3 regions of the Marinomonas sp. ef1 genome follow, and region 2 is predicted to be linked to each of the others. Evidence: predicted binding sites of a transcription regulator. Region 2 holds the regulator's gene; each other region holds the start of a gene.
The links. The regulator PhoB, encoded in region 2, activates phosphate uptake and scavenging genes when phosphate is short. The targets are predictions, from matches to a motif close to TGTCATANNNNTGTCANA.
Positions count from the first base shown of each region.

Region 1: a site for PhoB is predicted at 1,070-1,087, ahead of CCS02_RS18620 (PhoX family protein). Genes of this name have one in related genera too.
Region 3: a site for PhoB is predicted at 762-779, ahead of CCS02_RS18655 (phosphatase PAP2 family protein). Genes of this name have one in related genera too.

Region 1 covers NZ_NHTT01000016.1:25,838-28,047, reverse strand. The annotation lists gene CCS02_RS18620 (PhoX family protein) at 1-909, opposite strand, end outside; gene CCS02_RS18615 (methyl-accepting chemotaxis protein) at 1,199-2,210, shown strand, end outside.
Region 2 covers NZ_NHTT01000004.1:221,559-223,768, forward strand. The annotation lists gene phoR (phosphate regulon sensor histidine kinase PhoR) at 1-385, opposite strand, end outside; gene phoB (phosphate regulon transcriptional regulator PhoB) at 382-1,077, opposite strand; gene ubiA (4-hydroxybenzoate octaprenyltransferase) at 1,162-2,016, opposite strand; gene CCS02_RS07580 (chorismate--pyruvate lyase family protein) at 2,013-2,210, opposite strand, start outside.
Region 3 covers NZ_NHTT01000016.1:35,707-37,916, forward strand. The annotation lists gene CCS02_RS18650 (phospholipase A) at 1-667, shown strand, start outside; gene CCS02_RS18655 (phosphatase PAP2 family protein) at 849-1,364, shown strand; gene CCS02_RS18660 (MJ1255/VC2487 family glycosyltransferase) at 1,361-2,210, shown strand, end outside.

The sequences.
Region 1 (2,210 bases), on a different contig from region 2:
CTCATTTGGCTCTTTAACTAGGTTAAAACGATCATCCGCCATAGCCCAGTTGTAGCGACCTTCGGTGCTCATGCCGTAGCGTTTGAATGCTTCAGGCATTTTGTAGTCTTTGTCGTTTGCCGTGAAGTAGCCATTAAAGTTCTCTTCACAAGTCAAATAAGTACCCCATGGCGTTTGTCCATTGCCACAGTTATTCCAAGTCCCTTTAGCCACTAAACCTTTAGGGTCTTCTGATGTTTGCATCCATTTATGACCACGCGCTGGGCCAGTAATATCCATGGCTGTATCAGCAGTAATGCGGCGGTTGTAAGGAGAGTCCTGGACGATGCCCCATTTACCACCACGTTGCGCCACCTCGATAATGGATACGCCATGGGCTGCTTTGTTCTTGCGGACATCATCAGCTGTTGCAGGCATGCCATCACCACGATTAGCGTGAAGTGTTTTCTCATTGGTATATTCATTGTTAATGGCCATGATTTGTTTGCCATCTTTAGAGAAGAAAGCCATGCCGTCATTATGATCGCCAAATGCTAACTCTTGAGAAGCGCCTGTGCCACCTGTCGCCGCATCAAAAGCAGGAGCATTGCTGAACAATGGGTCCCCCCAAGAAGCGACCACTTCCCATTTGTAGCCTTCAGGTACAGTCACGGTATCCAACGAGTTGGCTTTTACCATGCTGAATGCAAGACGAGACTCTGCCGTTCCAGCAGCTAGCGCTTTACCCGCAGCCAATGTCGTCGAGCCCATAACAAAAGCACCAGCTCCAACGGCCACACCGCCACCTAAAAAGCCGCGGCGAGAGACCATTTTAGTAGCGACTTCTTCGAACTCTACCACTTCAGGTGCTGGTCGTACCAGCTCATCTAATTCATCAAACCCTAGTTTTCTGTTGTTCTTGATATTCATAACACTGCCCTATTATTTATAAAAAATTTGTCGCCTAGGCACTCGAACTTCGGGGGCTTACCCTTTATAAATCGATCCTGGCTACTGGTTTTAGTGTCTATTTTTCAAATACGCTGCTTCCCCCTGCAAAAGGAAACTATCAATGAATTTACGGATAAAACATTACATAGAAATGACAGTAGAACGACATTGTGTTTAGATGAAAAAACATGTGTCAGGAAGACTCATATAAAAGACAAAAAAACGAGCAGCATCATAATAAAAAATATATCTATTAAAGGATGAATTTATGGTTAAGACCTTACGCAACATTCCAATTCGCTTACGCCTAACAGGTTTAGTAGTCTTTTTTTCATTAGGGCTCATCTCTGTTGTTTATTTATCGCTAACCGTCAGCAAGCAATCCTTGCTAGATGAAAAATACGCACAAACAAAAAACGTTGTTGAAACCGCTACAGGTGTATTCAATTACTTTTACAAACTTGAACAATCTGGAGAGCTAAGCCAAGCTGATGCCCAGCGCTATGCAATGAACATGGTTAAAGATACCCGCTATGCAAAGTCTGAATATTTCTGGATTAATGACTACAACGCAGCCATGGTTATGCACTCGGTAAACCCTTCTCTAGATGGCAAAGACCTATCCAACTTAGAAGACCCCAATGGCAAAAAGCTCTTCTCAGAGTTTGTCAAAGTGGTTAAAGCACAAGAAGCTGGTTTTGTGGATTACCTTTGGCCAAAACCTGGAAATAACACACCTGTAGAGAAAATATCTTATGTCCAAGGCTTTAAACCGTGGGGATGGATCATTGGCTCAGGTATTTACTTAGATGATGTGGACACACAATATAATAAAGAGGTCACTAAACTAGGTTCAATTAGTGCAGTCATTATACTAATCGCCCTCTTCATTTCCTTTTTGATAGTACGATCTATTCTTGTACCTATTGGGCAAATACAATCCGCCTTGCATAACATTGCAGATGGTGAAGGTGACTTAAGAGCCCGCCTACCTGAATCCGGTAAAGATCAATTGACCCAAATTGCCATTTACTACAATACGTTTGTAGAGCGCCTTTCACTCACTCTTAGTAAAGCTGTTCTGCTTAACCAAGAAGTCGAAAATAAGAGTCAGGAGCTAAAATCTGTTGCTGGAAAAACACAAGCCATTACACAACAGCGTGAAGGCATGTTTTTGCAAATGGCAGAAACCATAAAAGAAGTGGATGATTTTAAAAATGAGGTTATCGACAGTACTCAATCAACTCTTGCGTCAGCTCAAATCACGGTAGAAAAAACTC
Region 2 (2,210 bases):
GAAAATGTGCTGCCGAGTTATTCCACCATTCCAAGTTGCCTTGGTTATCAGCCATGATAACGCCTTCTTTTAAGGCGGTTGTAGAGCTTTCAATTCTTGTTAGGGCTTGGCGCATGCGACGTTTGGATTTGCGCTGTTTCTTATGCAATCGATAGACTGCATCGAATACTTCACCCCAAATTCCACTGGCTTCTGGCGGTGCTGCACGACCAGAATGACGCAGCCAATTATGGAATTGATATAGCTGATAAAGTTGCCAGTACAAAGAGCCTAAAACGTACAGCAGCAAAACACCCAACAACTGACCAATGACTAGGCCTATGACAATGCAGGCTGCGAGCCCCGCGAGCCAAGTAATAATGGTGTTTCGCCAAACTGTTTTCATACGGACCTTTTTGCTGAGAAGCGGTAGCCTGTTCCTCGTACAGTTTGTATCAAGAAATCATGAGTACTACCAATGGCTTTGCGTAAACGACGTATATGGACGTCAACGGTACGTTCTTCAACGTAGACATTTCCACCCCATACTTGATCCAACAATTGTGCTCTTGAATAGGCACGCTCTTGATGGGTCATGAGAAACTTTAATAGACGGTATTCTGTCGGCCCCATATCTAAAGGACGGCTGCCTATGGTAACTCGTTGACTAATTGGATCAAGGGTTAGGCCTTCGATTTCGATTGGCTCATCAACCCCTTGAGGTGTCGCGCGGCGCAAGACAGCTTTGAGTCGTGCAACTAATTCACGAGGTGAGAAAGGCTTGGTGATGTAATCATCCGCGCCAACTTCTAAACCTTGGATCTTATTGTCTTCTTCACTTTTCGCGGTCAGCATAATGACCGGAATTTCAGCCGTCGTAGTGTCTTTTTTCAATCTGCGAGTAAGCTCAATACCGCTACCGCCGGGCATCATCCAATCTACAAGAATTAGATCTGGACGGTGGTCCACAATGATTTCATGCGCTTGCTGAATGTTTTCTGCTTCCAAATACTCGTAGCCTGCCATTTCAAGAGCGATGGCGATCATTTCGCGTATGGAAGATTCGTCGTCAATAATTAATACTTTTTTACCGGTCACAGGATTTATCCTCATCTCAGGAACGGTTTCATTAAAGCGATCTAATGTGACAATTCGGTTACATTGTCACAACTTTGCCATATATTACATAAAATAGCTTGCGACTAGACCAATGAAGACACAGTAACCAACGCGGTTGTTATCTAAAAAAGATCGGAAGTAAGCTTGGCGGTCGCGTTCTTTTGCTTGTTTAAATTGTTGATAAAAGAGTCCGACACAAACGATTAGTGATACAAAGTATAGCCAATGTAGTCCTGCTAGTAGGCCAATCCACGTCAATAAAGATAAGGTTAGCCCTTGCAGGCAAACAATGACAAATAAATCGTATTGCCCAAATAAGATTGCGGTGGATTTGACGCCTATTTTGAGATCATCTGGACGGTCTGTCATTGCATAATACGTGTCATAAGCAATGGTCCAAAAGCAATTCGCGACAAACAACATCCATAATTCGGGATCTGTTAAGTCCCCACCTTGGGCGCTGTAGGCCATAGGGATCGCCCAAGAAAAGGCCAAACCAAGGAAAAGCTGAGGCAGATGAGTATATCGTTTCATAAATGGATACAGTGCAGCAAGGCCCAAACCTGCAAACGACAGTAAAATAGTCCTCAGATCGGTAAATAGCACTAGGATAAAACTTAAAATCGATAAAGCACAAAACAGCATCAGTGCTTCTTTTTCGGATACTCGACCAGAAGGCAAAGGGCGATTTTTGGTGCGATCAACAAAACCATCGATTTTTCTATCCGCGTAGTCGTTAATGACACAGCCCGCTGAGCGCATGCTGAAAACACCTAAAATAAAGATAATCACCAAATGCCATTGAGGCATACCATCGGCTGCCAGCCATAGCGCCCACAATGTTGGCCACATCAGCAAAAATGAGCCGATAGGGCGGTTGAATCGAGTTAATTCTGCGTAGTCTTTAAGTTTGTTCATAACAATCCAAACGGCGTTTTTAGTTGGTTAATTTCATCAAAGAAAGCTTCATTGACCAATATTCCAGGGCCAAACTGGTGGAACACAGAGCGCCTTGCCCATAACGCACTAGGTTGGTTTGGAAACATACGTTTTGGCAGCTGAGTGACTTCAATACAACTCCTAGATAGCCCTTTATGTTGAAATAAGTAGCC
Region 3 (2,210 bases), on a different contig from region 2:
AGGTGATGCGAGCGATTCTGAAAGTCTACAAAGCGTAGAGTTTAAGTTTCAATTTAGTCTTAAGTTTCCCGTTGCTTATGATGTAGTGGGTAGAAATAGTAGTTTGTGGTTTGCTTACACGCAGCAAGCTTATTGGCAGGCGTATAACAGTAGTATCTCGGCACCTTTTCGTGATACTAACCATGAGCCTGAAGCCTTTATTGTTACCAAGCCAAAGCATGGTTTTCTAGGTATTAACCCTGATTATGTGTCTTACGGCTTTGTTCATCAGTCCAATGGCCAGTCAAATGAGCTGTCTCGTTCGTGGAATCGATTTTATGTGGACTTCCTGTTTGAGCATGGCGATACCGCTTTTTCTTTTAAGCCTTGGTATCGGATTCCTGAGAGCTCAAAGGTTGATGATAACCCGAATATTGAAAACTATTACGGCTATGGTGAGTTCAATATAATACACGTTATTGATGATTATACGATTGACGTAATGTTGAGAAATAACCTTAAATCATCCGATAACAGAGGGGCTATCCAGGTCGGTTTTACTTTTCCTTTGTGGGGTAAAAGCCGTGGCTATATTCAGTACTTTAATGGTTATGGGCAATCCTTATTGGATTATAATCATCAGACTCAGTCGCTTGGTATTGGGATAATGCTTACTAACTGGCTATAGCTTGATCATAGGCTTTAAATAATCTGATATTGTAAGCTTTGAAGTGCCTCGTTATGACGAGGTATTTTTTTGCCTGAAAGTTGTGATTACTGTCTGTCACTAAGTTGTCATAGTAATGCCACAGAACGGACATTTTACTGGTTTATGTTGAGAGTAAGACAAAACCAGTGAGGTGATAAGTATGAACATACTTCAGAATATCCACGCAGTAGATGTACAGACTTTTTCTTGGTGTATGGCTAGAAAGCACCGAGCGACACTGACTCGTATTGGGCGCGCTATTTCATTTTCAGCGGATGGCCCGATTTATGCTTTTTTAGCGCTTTTATTTTGGTTTGCTGGAGAGCTCTCTTTGACGCTTGTTTTGCTATTGGGCTTTGCAGTCGAGCGTATTCTATATCTTGTTTTAAAACGAGGTTTTAAGCGTAATCGTCCAGCTGATGCGCTCGATAATTTTAGCAGTTTTATTATTCCTTCTGATCAATTTTCTTTCCCATCAGGACATACCTCAGGGGCATTTTTTATGGCCTTTTGTTTATCTGAATGGTTTCCAAGTATGAACCTGATGTTGTATTTTTGGGCAGCAAATGTGGGCTTATCGCGCATTTTTCTTGGTGTTCATTTCCCAACTGATACGGTAATTGGTGCTTTGTTAGGCACGGCTTGTGCTGCGTTAGCAATAGGGATATTAGCATGAAAATATTGTACGGTGTTCAAGGGACAGGTAATGGTCATATTACTCGAGCAAGAGCTATGGCAGCAGAAATGCATGCTGCTGGCGTAGAAGTTGATTTTGTTTTTTCTGGTCGTCCGCCAGAAGATTACTTTGATATGGCTGTATTTGGTAACTATCGAACCTTCCAAGGTTTGAGCTTTGTGGCGCGAAATGGGCAACTAGATCTGTACGCAACTTGTAAAAGTGTCAATTTTTATAAGCTGTACCGAGACATTCGCTCGATAGATACCCGTGGTTACGATTTGGTGATTACGGATTTTGAGCCTATTGTCGCTTGGGCGGCCAAACGTCAAGGTGTGCCTTGCGTAGGGTTTGGTCATCAGTATGCATTTAAATATGATATTCCTCGCTATAAGAAGAACTTTATTGCTCAGTGGATAATGTCAAACTTTGCGCCCGCTGCGACTCAGCTAGGTGCTCATTGGCATCACTTTGGTCATCCCATTTTGCCGCCACTCATTCATGCTCAGCAAATAAAAAACATGGCCGATCCTGAGCAAGTTTTAGTCTATCTGCCCTTTGAAAACAGTGAAGCTGTGTTGGATTGGCTAGATGGCGTGCCGAATTATCGTTTCCGTCTTCATTGCAAAGATATTGAGCCTGGTGTGTATGGCAATGTAGAAGTGTTCCCTTTTGGTCGAGAAGTATTTCAAAAGAACTTAGGTGAATGCGAATCTGTACTTTGTAATGCAGGATTTGAATTAAATTCTGAGGCCTTGCAGCTTGGCCGTCGTATTTTAGCAAAACCATTAAAAGGTCAAATTGAACAGCATTCCAATGCCATTGCATTAGATTTTTTAGGCATAG